One region of the Pseudoneobacillus rhizolycopersici genome, then DNA from elsewhere that is predicted to be linked to it. Evidence: riboswitches for the same ligand, from Rfam matches in the RefSeq annotation. Region 1 holds a riboswitch; the other holds the start of a gene.

The links. Region 1 has a riboswitch for lysine ahead of ACX9YW_RS10870 (aspartate kinase). Riboswitches for the same ligand answer to the same signal wherever they lie in the genome.
Region 2: another riboswitch for lysine. It lies ahead of ACX9YW_RS22505 (transporter substrate-binding domain-containing protein); the one in region 1 lies ahead of ACX9YW_RS10870 (aspartate kinase).

Annotation. Positions count from the first base shown of each region.
Region 1 is NZ_JBTOOE010000008.1:100,614-107,454, forward strand. It holds gene ACX9YW_RS10855 (electron transfer flavoprotein subunit alpha/FixB family protein) at 1-893, shown strand, start outside; gene trxA (thioredoxin) at 1,431-1,745, shown strand; gene uvrC (excinuclease ABC subunit UvrC) at 1,847-3,619, shown strand; lysine riboswitch at 3,680-3,862, shown strand; gene ACX9YW_RS10870 (aspartate kinase) at 3,977-5,206, shown strand; gene ACX9YW_RS10875 (YslB family protein) at 5,251-5,700, opposite strand; gene ACX9YW_RS10880 (succinate dehydrogenase cytochrome b558 subunit) at 6,048-6,659, shown strand; gene sdhA (succinate dehydrogenase flavoprotein subunit) at 6,715-6,841, shown strand, end outside.
Region 2 is NZ_JBTOOE010000046.1:885-7,725, reverse strand. It holds gene ACX9YW_RS22525 (1-propanol dehydrogenase PduQ) at 1-679, opposite strand, end outside; gene ACX9YW_RS22520 (spore germination protein) at 882-2,402, shown strand; gene ACX9YW_RS22515 (GerAB/ArcD/ProY family transporter) at 2,424-3,536, shown strand; gene ACX9YW_RS22510 (Ger(x)C family spore germination protein) at 3,533-4,648, shown strand; lysine riboswitch at 4,824-5,005, shown strand; gene ACX9YW_RS22505 (transporter substrate-binding domain-containing protein) at 5,112-5,948, shown strand; gene ACX9YW_RS22500 (amino acid ABC transporter permease) at 6,015-6,743, shown strand; gene ACX9YW_RS22495 (amino acid ABC transporter ATP-binding protein) at 6,765-6,841, shown strand, end outside.

The DNA.
Region 1 (6,841 bases):
CGGTAGCTGAAGGCGGAGAAGTTGTAGGTGTGTTAATCGGCGGGTCAGTTAACTCTTTAGCTAGTGAATTAATCCAATATGGCGCAGACCGAGTTGTCGTTGTTGAAAACGACAAATTAACATCTTATACATCAGATGGTTTCTCACAAGCGTTATTAGCTGTGATAGATTCAGAAAAGCCTGAAGGACTCATTTTAGGTCATACTGCACTTGGTAAAGACCTTGCTCCAAAAATTGCAGCAAAACTACAAGTTGGTCTTGTTTCTGATGCGACTGCAATTGAAGTGGCTGGTGGTAATGTTGTGTTTACCCGACCAATCTATTCCGGCAAAGCGTTTGAAAAGAAAATCTTTACAGATAACTTTATTTTTGCGACCGTTCGTCCGAACAATATCGGTGTTCTTGCAAAGGATGAGTCCAGAAACGGGGAAGTTTCTTCTGTATCTGTCAATGTAAAAGACTTACGCACCATTATTAAGGAAGTAGTTCGAAAAGCAACAGAAGGTGTTGATTTATCAGAAGCAAAGGTCGTTGTTGCTGGTGGGCGTGGTGTAAAGAGCGAAGATGGTTTCGAACCATTAAAAGAACTTGCTAATGTTCTTGGCGGTGCGGTAGGAGCATCTCGTGGTGCATGTGACGCGGAATATTGCGATTATTCTTTACAAATCGGTCAAACAGGTAAAGTGGTAACTCCTGATCTATATATCGCTTGCGGTATCTCAGGTGCAATTCAACATTTAGCAGGTATGTCGAACTCGAAGGTCATTGTGGCGATCAATAAAGATCCAGAAGCAAACATCTTCAAAGTAGCAGACTACGGAATCGTCGGAGATCTATTCGAAGTCGTTCCTATGCTAACAGAAGAGTTTAAGAAATTAAAGGTAAATGCGTAATTATGAAAATGGCTGACATGTGTCGGCCATTTTTTTGTGGAGGTTGGGGAATTGATTCTCAATCTTGATGGTTAAAGCGAAGTTCGAAATCAATCAGGGGTTTTGGTTCCTAAACTCTCGTTGTGAAGTGAGGTTTGGGAATCAATTTGAGGATTTGATTCTTAAACTTTTGATATGTAGTAAGGTTTGGGAATAAATATGACGATTTGATTCCTAAACTTTTGTTATGGAGTGCGGTTTGGGAATCAAACCGGGGTTTTGATTCCCAATCCTTCATTATGTAGTGAGGTTTGGGAATCAAATTGGGGTTTTGATTCCCAAAGTCGTCGGCAGTAGAGGAGTTTGGGAATCACATCGTCAAAGTCATTCCCAAACCCGCAGCCACCAGGAAAGTTTGAGAATCCCCATGCCCAAAAACAGTGAATAGGAACTACCACAAAGGGAAATTTATATAAGGAGCAAATTAATAGCAAGAATGGAGTCATAGTGATATACTGACGGTAGATTTACCAGTAATAATTAGGAGGCAAATTGAGTATGGCTATTGTAAATGTAACTGATCAAAACTTCGCTACTGAAACTAGCTCAGGAGTGGTTTTAGTAGATTTTTGGGCACCTTGGTGTGGTCCTTGTAAAATGATTGCTCCAGTTCTTGAAGAACTTGATGCAGAATTAGGCGAAAAGGTGAAAATTGTTAAGCTTGATGTGGATGACAATCAAGAGACAGCTGCTCAATTTGGAGTAATGAGCATCCCGACCTTAATGGTTTTCAAAGACGGTCAACAAGTTGATAAGACTCTTGGTTTCCAACCAAAAGAATCATTAGAAAACCTACTTAAAAAACATCTTTAATCTTCCAAAAAGCCTCAGTCCAACTGGGGCTTTTTTCATTTAAAAATTTTCACACCAAGGTTATAATGAAAAAGAATATAAAAAAAGGTGTGGTCAGTCTTATGAATGAAACCATTAAAAATAAACTAACATTACTACCTGACCAGCCTGGCTGTTATCTAATGAAGGACCGCCAAGGAACAGTCATCTACGTTGGAAAGGCGAAAATTTTAAAAAATCGTGTTCGATCCTATTTCACTGGCTCACATGATGGAAAAACATTAAGGCTAGTCAGTGAAATTGAGGATTTTGAGTATATTGTAACTTCGTCCAATATTGAAGCACTTCTCCTGGAAATTAATCTAATTAAAAAACATGACCCAAAATACAATGTGATGCTAAAGGATGATAAAACATATCCGTTTATTAAACTTACATCCGAGCGCCATCCACGGCTCATCACAACGAGACAAGTCAAAAAAGATAAAGGAAAGTATTTTGGACCATATCCAAATGTCCAAGCAGCCAATGAGACAAAAAAGCTCCTCGACCGCATTTACCCATTAAGAAAATGCTCTACCCTACCCGATCGGGTTTGCTTGTATTATCACATGGGACAATGCCTAGCACCTTGCATTCACGATATTAGCGAGCAGCAATACAAGGAATTAACCGACGAAATCACCCGATTTTTAAACGGAGGTTATAAAGAAATAAAAAAAGACCTCACTGAAAAAATGACAGCTGCCGCTGAAGAACTAGATTTTGAACGGGCCAAAGAGTTTCGTGATAAAATTGCCCACATCGAAGCGACAATGGAGAAACAAAAAATTACGATGACCGATTTCACTGATCGTGATGTATTCGGTTACGCGGTTGATAAAGGTTGGATGTGTGTCCAGGTATTCTTCGTCCGCCAAGGAAAACTGATTGAGCGTGATGTGTCGCTTTTCCCAATCTATAATGAACCGGAAGAAGAAATACTTAGTTTTCTTGGCCAATTTTACACAAAAGCGAATCATTTTAAGCCTAAGGAAATTCTTATATCTGAAAAAATAGACTCAAGCATTCTTGAGCAGTTGCTTGAAGTAAAGGTTTTAAAACCGCAAAAAGGATCCAAGAAGGAACTTGTTAAATTAGCGGAAAAGAATGCGAACATTGCCTTAAAGGAAAAATTCTCCCTAATTGAAAAGGATGAAGACCGAACAATCAAGGCAGTTGAAAATCTCGGAAGAGCGATGGGAATCTATACACCGCACCGAATTGAAGCGTTTGATAATTCGAATATCCAAGGGACTAATCCGGTGTCAGCCATGGTTGTGTTTATAGATGGAAAACCCTATAAAAAGGAATATCGAAAATATAAAATTAAATCGGTGCAAGGTCCAGACGATTATGAATCCATGCGTGAGGTGACAAGACGTCGTTATACAAGAGTTCTCCAAGAAAACCTCCCACTACCGGATTTAATTATTATTGATGGTGGTAAAGGGCATATTGAAGCAGTTCGCGAGATCCTCGAAAATGAGCTTGGATTAGATATTCCGCTGGCTGGACTTGCAAAAGATGATAAACACAGAACGTCTCAGCTATTATATGGAAGTCCTTTAGAGGTGGTCCCTTTAAGCAGGACGAGTCAGGAATTCTACCTATTACAACGAATTCAAGATGAGGTCCACCGTTTTGCGATTACATTTCATCGGCAAATTCGAGGTAAAGGGGCGTTTCAATCGCTTCTTGATGAGATTGAAGGAATAGGCGAAAAGCGGAAAAAGGCCCTTCTTAAGCACTTTGGCTCAGTGAAAAAAATGAAGGAAGCCAAAGTGGAGGATTTTACAGAGATCGGCATTCCAACTAATGTTGCCACGGAATTAATAAAGAGGCTGCAAGAATAATGGTTGTCGACAAAAATGGGCTGTGATATAATAAGTGATAATTTAATTAAACACTTTATTAAAGTGGGTAGAGGTGCGAGCCTTAAGAGTAAAAGTTTGGAGAAGATTGAGCTTCTGAGAAAAACTTTGAAAGGAATGTTCGCCGAAGTAAAGAAAGACTCATTACTTTCTTTGCTGGTCTGTGCGTTTAAGAAATGCCAGATTGTCAAGATGAACATAACATCTTGGAGCGCTATCTCAAATTGTTTATTTTCGTATATTTTTACGTCTATAAAAGCAATGGGAGCGCGCCTCTCATTGCTTTTTTGCATGAAGAGGACATATTCATTTCTAACAACATAGAAAGTAGGGAAAATTGTGGGTTTAATTGTGCAAAAATTTGGTGGGACCTCAGTAGGCAGTTCAGAACGAATTAAAAATGTTGCCGAGCGAGTATTAGAAGAAAAGAATAATGGAAATGACGTTGTCGTTGTTGTATCGGCAATGGGGAAAACCACTGACGTATTAGTTTCATTAGCCAAAGAACTTTCAGCCAATCCGTCAAAACGGGAAATGGATATGCTCTTATCAACAGGAGAGCAAGTAACCATCGCTTTACTTTCAATGGCGCTTGCTGAAAAAGGTGTAAGTGCCACTTCGTTTACAGGTTGGCAAGCAGGAATATCAACCGAGTCCGTACATAGCAACGCGCGGATTACGCATATTGATACGAAGGCCATTCAAGCGCAAATAGAGGCTGGACAGGTTGTTGTCGTTGCAGGTTTCCAAGGAATTTCCGAAACGGGTGATATTACGACATTAGGCCGAGGTGGATCTGATACGACGGCTGTGGCGTTAGCTGCAGCGTTAGGGGCAGATAAGTGTGATATTTACACAGATGTAACAGGTGTTTTTACCACTGATCCACGGTATGTAAAGGAAGCACGTAAATTACTTTCCGTTTCCTACGATGAGATGCTTGAGCTGGCAAATTTAGGGGCAGGCGTGTTACATCCGCGTGCAGTTGAATTTGCAAAAAATTATCAAGTGCCATTGGAAGTTCGATCCAGTTTGGAGAGAGTAGCAGGAACAATTATTGAGGAGGAAGCAAGCATGGAACAAAACTTAATTGTACGCGGTGTGGCGTTTGAAGATGAAATTACAAGGGTAACTGTTTTTGGTTTGCCTAATTCATTCACAAGCTTATCAACCATTTTTACCACACTGGCATCGAACCATATTAACGTCGATATTATTATTCAAAGCATAACTTCTGAGGATACGACAAACCTTTCCTTTTCTATAAAAACAGACTCACTGGATGAAACTATAGAAGTGCTCGAGAAAAATAAAGAATTACTAATGTTTGACCGAGTTGAGAGTGAAACCGGTTTAGCAAAAGTTTCGATTGTTGGATCAGGGATGATATCAAATCCGGGTGTAGCGGCAGAAATGTTCGAAGCACTTGCTAAAAACCAAATTCAAATAAAAATGGTAAGTACATCCGAAATAAAAGTTTCTACAGTCGTTGAAAAGGAACATATGTTACATGCCGTACAAGTATTACATGATACATTTGAACTTGCCGGTGCATTTGCGAATGCATAAACCCAAAAACGAGGTGCCCTTCATCAAAGGGCACCTCGTTTTAGTTAGAATAAATCCTTCTGATCCCATCTTACTGTTATTTCAATAATGCCCGCTTTCTTATGTATTTGAACATTTGCCTCTGCGACCATCCTAAGTTGGTTTTCGATTTGTTGGGCTAAAAAACCAGCTTCTAAGCGAAAATGGATATCTTGCTTCAACTTCAGTCTTCTACTAATTAATTCACTCGTCAGTTCAAATATTAATTCATTTTTATGTTCTTTTTTTACTGTTAAAGTTCCCCAAGCGGCTTCGGAAAAAAATGCTGATATTTCATCTAGATTTTGCAATAGATAATTTCTAGCCAGTTGTTTGCCTGCCCAGTATAAGATTTCAGGAGCATCTTTGCCAAGAATATTACTTAAAAGCTCTTCACGAATTAACTCATATCCAAATGAAGGAACCGAAATCTCATGTAACGAAATTTCCTCCTCCATACTTCTTAACTTTTTCACATGTTTCTCCTCTCTTTCTATTATCCTATTATAATCAAAATTTCCTTTAAGTTTGTAAAAAAATTCAACCTTATCCATGAACATTTTTATTATGAACAAAAATAATTATTACTGAATTGGTAAATATTACAGTTCTGAAATTTCCGATAATTATCTTAGCAAAATTATTGTGTAATCGTTTCCTTGACGCTTCAACTTGATGGGAGTAAAATGAATTTGTCACATAATTGTACGAAAAGTGTCGAAACTTTTTCACAGTGATGATAGGTTTATCTTCCATAGAAGGGGAATTTAGGATAGATATACCTAATACTTAATTAACTTTTAATTTTTAAGGGGGGTACATGATGGCAGGTAATCGTGAGTTTTTTAATCGGAGATTGCACTCATTACTAGGGGTAATTCCGGTTGGTTTGTTTTTAATGCAGCATATGATAGTCAATCAATTTGCCACAAGAGGGGAATCGGCTTTCAATAGCGCTGCTAATTTTATGGCAAATCTTCCATTCCGGTATTTATTAGAGGCTTTTATCATTTTCTTACCGTTATTATTCCATGCAATCTACGGACTTTACATCGCTTTTACTGCTAAAAACAACGCAAGTCGCTACGGTTTTTTCCGTAACTGGATGTTCCTATTACAACGTGTTTCCGGTGTGATTACTCTAATTTTTATCACTTGGCACGTATGGGAAACCCGTGTGGCCGCAGCTTTTGGTGCAGAAGTAAACTTTGATATGATGGCAAATATTTTATCAAATCCGTTTATGTTCGCATTCTATGTTGTCGGTGTCATTTCTACAACATTCCACTTCGCGAATGGATTATGGTCATTTTTGGTAAGCTGGGGGATCACCGTATCGCCTCGTTCACAGGTCATTTCTACTTATGTGACTATTGTGATTTTCCTTGCCACATCATTTGTGTTTGTCAGAACACTATTTGCATTTGTTAGCTAATATTATCGATTCTATTGAAATATGAAAGATTTGAGGAAAGTAGGAGTGAGTCACGATGAGTAAAGGTAAAGTGATTGTTGTCGGTGGCGGTCTCGCTGGCCTTATGGCAACTGTCAAAGTTGCAGAATCCGGTACACCCGTTGAATTATTCTCGTTAGTTCCTGTTAAACGTTCTCACTCTG
Region 2 (6,841 bases), on a different contig from region 1:
CCTTTTCCCTTGCCTCCAAATCATTTCCGTCCTTATACGCTCTTGGTAAAAATTCGAAAATCAACCCAATGGCTTTTTCAGCCAAGGCATCGGAAAAGTCATTGGCGTTGATAGATACATAGGCTTCAATCGCATGGGTTAAGACATCTAAACCAGTATCAGCCGTAACAGATGCGGGAACAGATTTAATCAAACTTGCATCAAGGATGGCTTCATCTGGTAAAAGAGAATCGGCGACAAGAGGGTATTTTAATTGCTTAGCTTGGTCCGTAATGACCGAAAAGGCTGTGGCCTCTGTACCAGAACCACTTGTGGTTGGAATCGCAATAAACGTAATATTGCCTTGGTCTTGAAATACTTTTTGCGAGAAGTCCTTCATTGCCTTAGCTGCATCAATGGCCGATCCACCACCAATCGCAATGATGACACTTGGATTAAGCTTATGCATATAGCTAACTCCTGCAGCAACCGTTTCAATCGGTGGGTCCGGTACGATATCACTAAAGATTTGATAGTGATTTCCCTTCTTTTCGATACGGTTGGTCACCTCAGCTATCATCCCCGATTGCTGAATGAAGGGGTCAGTTACAACAAAGATTCGTTCATTTTCTAGGTTATGTAATCGATCTAACGCGTTTTCGCCGATATATATTTTCGTACGGAAAGAGATTTCTTTCATTTAAAATTCTCCTAACAATTGTAATAGAACTAACCAATCTAAATAAAGGTTTCAACCTTACCATACTATAAGGGAAATCTTTCGTCCAACAACATTTTTGTGAATAGGAGAATAGGCTCGCTTCTCTGGAATAAAAGGAAATAAGTGGTGAATACTAACTGCATTATAGAGTGATTCATAACCTTTTGAAGGGGAGCTACACATGTTCTTCAAAAAAAAATCGTCTGCATTCAAACAGAGAAAAACAGAAGTACAAAAAAATGAGAATCACAACCCCATTCCCACTTCAAAAGAGTCGATGTCAAAGGAATTCAAGAATGGGCTTCAAAATAGTGCGGATATCATTGAGAGTGATGTATTAGGTTCGGGCATTACGTTATTTTATCTCAATACCATGATTGATAAAAAAATGCTGCATGAGAATATTATTGATCCAATCAAACAAAATGCCTGTCAAACGATTGAGGAAATGATGGAATATATTTCCGTTGGGCAAGTAGATAAATCAAATGGATTAGATGCGGCGATAAAAGGAACTCTTGACGGAGTTGTCATTATCCATGTAGAAGGGGAAGCAGCAGTCCTTTTGGCTAAGGCTCCCTCTGATATTGGCCGTTCCTTATCAACAGCTCTAAATGAGTCACAAGTAGTTGGACCACAGATAGCTTTTAATGAAAGTTTAATGACAAACATTTCCTTAATTCGAAAATATATCTCAGACCCCAATCTTTCTGTAGAAAATTTTCAAATAGGAAAACGTAGTCATACAACTGTTTCTATGATTCATATAAACGGTATCGCTTCTGAGGGAATGGTAGACATTTTACGCGAACGAATTCAATCGATTGAAATCGATGGGTTAATCGATAGTTCCATATTAGAACAGCTTCTAGAAGATAACTCTTATTCGATTTTTCCGTTAATGGTTTTAACCGAAAGGCCGGATCGGATCTGCGATTGGCTGTTAAAAGGTAAGCTGTGCGTTTTGGTTGATGGAAGTTCTCTTGCGATTGCTTGTCCGCAATCTTTCTTGGAATTTTTTGAAAGCATGGAGGATTCGGATGTCAATTGGCAGGTTGCCTCTTTTCTAAGACTGTTAAGAATAATCGCCTTGTTTCTTTCTGTTTTTTTTACGGCCATTTATGTCGCTGCTTTAACGTTTCACTATGAAGTCATTCCACAAACATTGTTAATCCCACTTAGTGAATCAAGGTCAAAAGTGCCTTTTCCACCTTTGATCGAAGCCTTGTTGATGGAAATGATTATCGAATTACTGAGAGAAGCAGGTGCCAGATTGCCAACAAAAGTCGGGCAAACCATAGGTATTGTCGGTGGTATTGTCATCGGTACAGCGGCAGTAGATGCAGGATTTACCAGTAATATATTAATTATCATCGTTGCGTTAGGAGCTCTTGCCTCATTCGCTACGCCTAATTTTTCGATGGGTAATACAATCCGGATATTGCGTTTCCCGATTATGCTGTTAGCGGGATTTTTGGGGTTTTATGGCATCATGTTTAGTTTTTGTTTTTTGCTCATCCATCTATTGAAACAATCGAGCCTGGGTGTTCCATTTTTAACGCCTTTTTATCCACCGCGTTTAGCTGACTGGAAGGATAGTATCATCAGGTTGCCATATTCTTTTACAAATAAAAGACCCACCCAAACACGACCTGAGGATCCTGACAGGTACGATTCAGAGAAAGCCAAAAAACAAGATTGATTTTTATTAGCGGGTGACAGTATGCAGGTTCAACATCAACCTAAGCCACAATTATTAATCAGTACCTTTTTATTATTTTTTATTATTCATGATATGCAAGTCAGTATCGGTATCCATGGGTTCCAGCGCATTATTTATCAGGAATCAAAGCACGATGCTTGGATTTCAGTCACCCTCTCTGGAATTCTAACGTACATTCTCATCTATGTGATCATCAAAACGTTACAAATTTACGGTTCTTCTGATATTTATGGCATTCAATATGACGTTTTCGGAAATTTGCTTGGGAAATTGATGAATGCCCTTTATATTCTGTATTGTTTAGTCGCCTTTATTGTGATTATGAAGAACTATATTGAAGTCATTCAAACTTGGATGTATCCTCAAGTGCCAAACTGGTTTCTATCAATTTCTTTATTATTACTCGTGATTTATGGTGTCACCGGTGGCATTCGAGTGATGGTGGGAGTCAGTTTTTTTAATATTATTTTCTCGCTTTGGTTGTATGGATTTGTGGGATTTCCCCTTCGCTATTCTGAGCTCCATCAATTTTGGCCCGTGTTGGAAAGTGACCTTCAATCACTCTTAAAAGGGACTTATAAAATGACATTATCGATGATCGGATTCGAAATCCTCTATGTCATTTATCCCCATTTGAAGGAAAAGGACAAGGCTCAGCGTTTTGCTCAAATGGGAAATGCCGCCTCGACGATATTGTATTTAATTCTTATGCTCGTTTCAATTGCCTATTTTGGTTCTGGTCAATTAGAAAGGACGATTTGGCCAACGCTTTCTATATTTAAAATTGTCAAATTCCCTTTTGTTGAGAGAACGGAATATATTGCGATTGCCTTTTGGATGATCATCATCATTCCAAATCTTATGTATTATTTATGGGCTGCCGTTCGAGGCGTTAATCGATCATTTCAAAAAAAGGACTCCCATTTTATTTGGATTTTTTCATTTATCATCTTGATCGTGACACTCTCATTCAACTCACGACAAAACATCAATAACTTTAATGATTATTTTGCAAGGTTTGCATTTTATTATATTTTTTGTTATCCCATCATTCTCTTCTTATTTGTCCTTCTAAAAAAGAAAATCAGAAAGTCGAAGGAGAAACAAACATGATAAAAAAATGGTGTTTTTGTGTAATCCTGATTCCCTTTCTTTTATTGTCAGGATGTGCTGATCCGAAAATTTTAGAAGAAGTTGGCCTTATCACAACCATTGGGTATGATGTTGGAAAAGACGGAACCTATAAGGGAACAGGGGTTGAGTTGAAAATTGAACCAAATGCCAAAACCGATATTATGATAGTAGAGGCTGAAGCTCACACGGTGAGAGGTCTTAATATCAATGCCAATAAAAATACTTCAAAGAGATTGCTATCTGGACAGTTACGCGTCATCTTAATGGGTGAAGAACTTGCCAGTAAAGGGATTATCCATATTGTTGAATCGTTATCAAGGGACCCTTCCATCAGTGATCTTGCCTACGTGGCGATTGTCGAAGGAGAAACCAGAGATTTGTTAAACTTGAAAAGCGAGCAAATTCCTGATATTGGACTTCATTTATTTCGAATGATTGAAAAAGATACGAAAGGTGAGCTCATGCCATCAGCTACCATGCAAGAAGTCATACACGATTATTATTCATTAGGAGTAGATCCAATCATCCCTATCCTAAAGAAAAATGGGAATAAGGGTGTTCAATATACAGGAACTGGGATCTTTAAAGATGATAAAATGGTGGGGAAAATATCGACGAACCAGAGCTTTTACTTTAAATTGATTAATGATAAATATAAATCCGGTAGCATAGAAATGACCATTAACAGTGATTCTCTAAAGTTAAAGCGTCAACATCCAACCGTAATTGTCTTAGATACGATTCATAGTGATAGTGATATCAAGCTGGTGAGCAAAAAGAATCTTGAATATGAGTTAAAAATAAAACTGAATGGCCGATTGCTTGAAACGAACCCTAATATTGATTTTAGTAAAAAAGAGCATATCGAATTAATTGAAAAAGAAGTGTCAAAACAGATGAAAAAAGAGGTCGAAAAATTAATATCTTATCTTCAATCGAAAAATTCAGATGTGATTGGTTTAGGGCAAATCTATCGATCCTCTGTACGTCACTCGAAGCTTACCAATGATGAATGGCATAATATGTTTAAAGATGTAAAAGTTCAAGTCAAAATCGACTTTAACATTATTCGAACTGGGGTAATAGATTAACAGTCAGCCACAGCTTAGGAAAGAGGTCCTTGTACGAAAATTAGTAAGTCAACATAGTACAAGGACCGTGTTCCTTTTCCCCCACCTTTGAGCTTGCTAATAGATTGCTAGGTTGACAGATTGTCTATTTTCATGTAGGCTATAAACAGAAAATTGAATAAGACCTCACTTTTGATTGTGAGGTAGAGGCGCGATATTTAACAGTCTTTAGTGGAGCTTGAGAGGCTTTGATACTAAGGAGAAGGAAATGTCGCCGAAGTGTGTAATATCCTCAGTATTACATGCTGGGTCTGTAGTTAAGAGCTGCAGGACTGTCTCAATAAACACCCTAGTTTATTGAGTTGTGCTATCTCATTTGGGAAAAGAGAGGACTTTAGGGCAACCGTATATCGTACGACCTGAGTTATTCTCAGGTCGTTTTTTATTTGTCCAAAATACAAGAAAAACAGGAGGAGAGACGAACATGAGAAAAATGTCTTTACTATTTTTGATGATGTTGCTATCAGCAATGGTGTTTTTAGCAGGTTGTGGGACAAGCACTAGTTCCAATTCTGGAGCAAAAGAAGATAATACCTTTAAGGTAGGTCTGGAAGCGGGATACGCGCCATTTAACTGGACGCAAAATAATGATTCCAACGGTGGTGTCAAAATTAGCGGTTCTTCCGAATATGCCGGTGGATATGATGTCGAAATCGCGAAAAAAATAGCCGAAGGTTTAGGCAAGGAATTAGTAATTGTCAAAACAGAATGGGATGGCCTTGTACCAGCGTTAACATCTGGTAAAATTGATGCCATTATCGCCGGTATGTCACCGACAGAAAAACGAAAAGAAACGATCGACTTCTCGGATAACTACTATAAATCTAATTTAGTAATGGTTGTCAAAAAAGGTAGCAAATATGAAGGTGCAACATCGATCCAAGATTTCAAAGGGGCAAAAGTAACCGCTCAATTAAATACTTTCCATTACTCTGTCATTGATCAAATTGAAGGCGTCGACAAGAAAACGGCAATGGACAACTTCCCGGCTATGCGCGTGGCTCTTGAGTCAGGAATCATTGATGGCTATGTATCAGAACGTCCGGAAGCGGTCAGTGCATCAGCTGCAAACGAAAACTTTGTTATGGTGGAATTTTCAGATGGATTCCAAACATCTGAAGACGATACAGCTATCGCCGTTGGTTTAAAAAAGGGTAGTGACTTAACAGAAAAAATCAATGAAATTTTAGCCGGTATCTCAGAAGAAGAACAGACGAGCATTATGGATACCGCTATTCAAAATCAACCAGCAGCAGAATAATAATTTGAAGGAAACCGGCTGTATGTATGGGTACAGTCGGTTTTATATAGTAAAGGAGGATAAAAGATGAGTCTTGAATGGGTCATAAAAATCATTTCCGAAAACTGGCCTATGTTCCTTCGTGGTGCTGGTTTAACCCTTTTAATTGCGCTAATTGGAACGGTTTTCGGGGCCGTCATAGGTTTATTAGCAGGTATCATTCGTACTATCCCGATGCCAGATCGTGGTCCTAAAAAAATACTTTTAAAAATAGTAAATGTGATACTTTCCATTTATATTGAATTCTTCCGTGGAACTCCAATGATTGTCCAAGCAATGGTGATCTATTATGGTTCCGCGCTAGCGTTTGGGATAAATTTAAACGTGTTTTTTGCTGCCATCGTGATTGTGTCGATTAATACAGGTGCTTACATGGCCGAAATTGTCCGTGGTGGAATTATTTCCATCGATAAAGGCCAGTTTGAAGCGGCTCATGCGATTGGAATGAATCATGTCCAAACGATGTGGAATGTGGTGCTTCCACAGGTAATTCGAAATATTTTACCAGCAACAGGAAATCAATTTGTTATTAATATTAAAGATACTTCAGTATTGAACGTGATATCCGTAACCGAACTATATTTTGTGACAAAATCGATTTCAGGAAATAACTTCCGCTATTTTGAATCGTTCTTTGTAGCCTGTGTGATTTACTTCGTTATGACGTTTGCGGTTACACAAATTTTACGTTATTTTGAGAGAAAATTAGAAGGTCCCGACAGCTACACAATGATTGTAACTGAGAAGGAAAAATAGGAGAAGAAGGAGGAGAGACTAATGGAAAAAGTCATTGATATTCAGCATTTAAACAAATCCTATGGAACCCATGAAGTATTAAAAGACATTGATTTTTC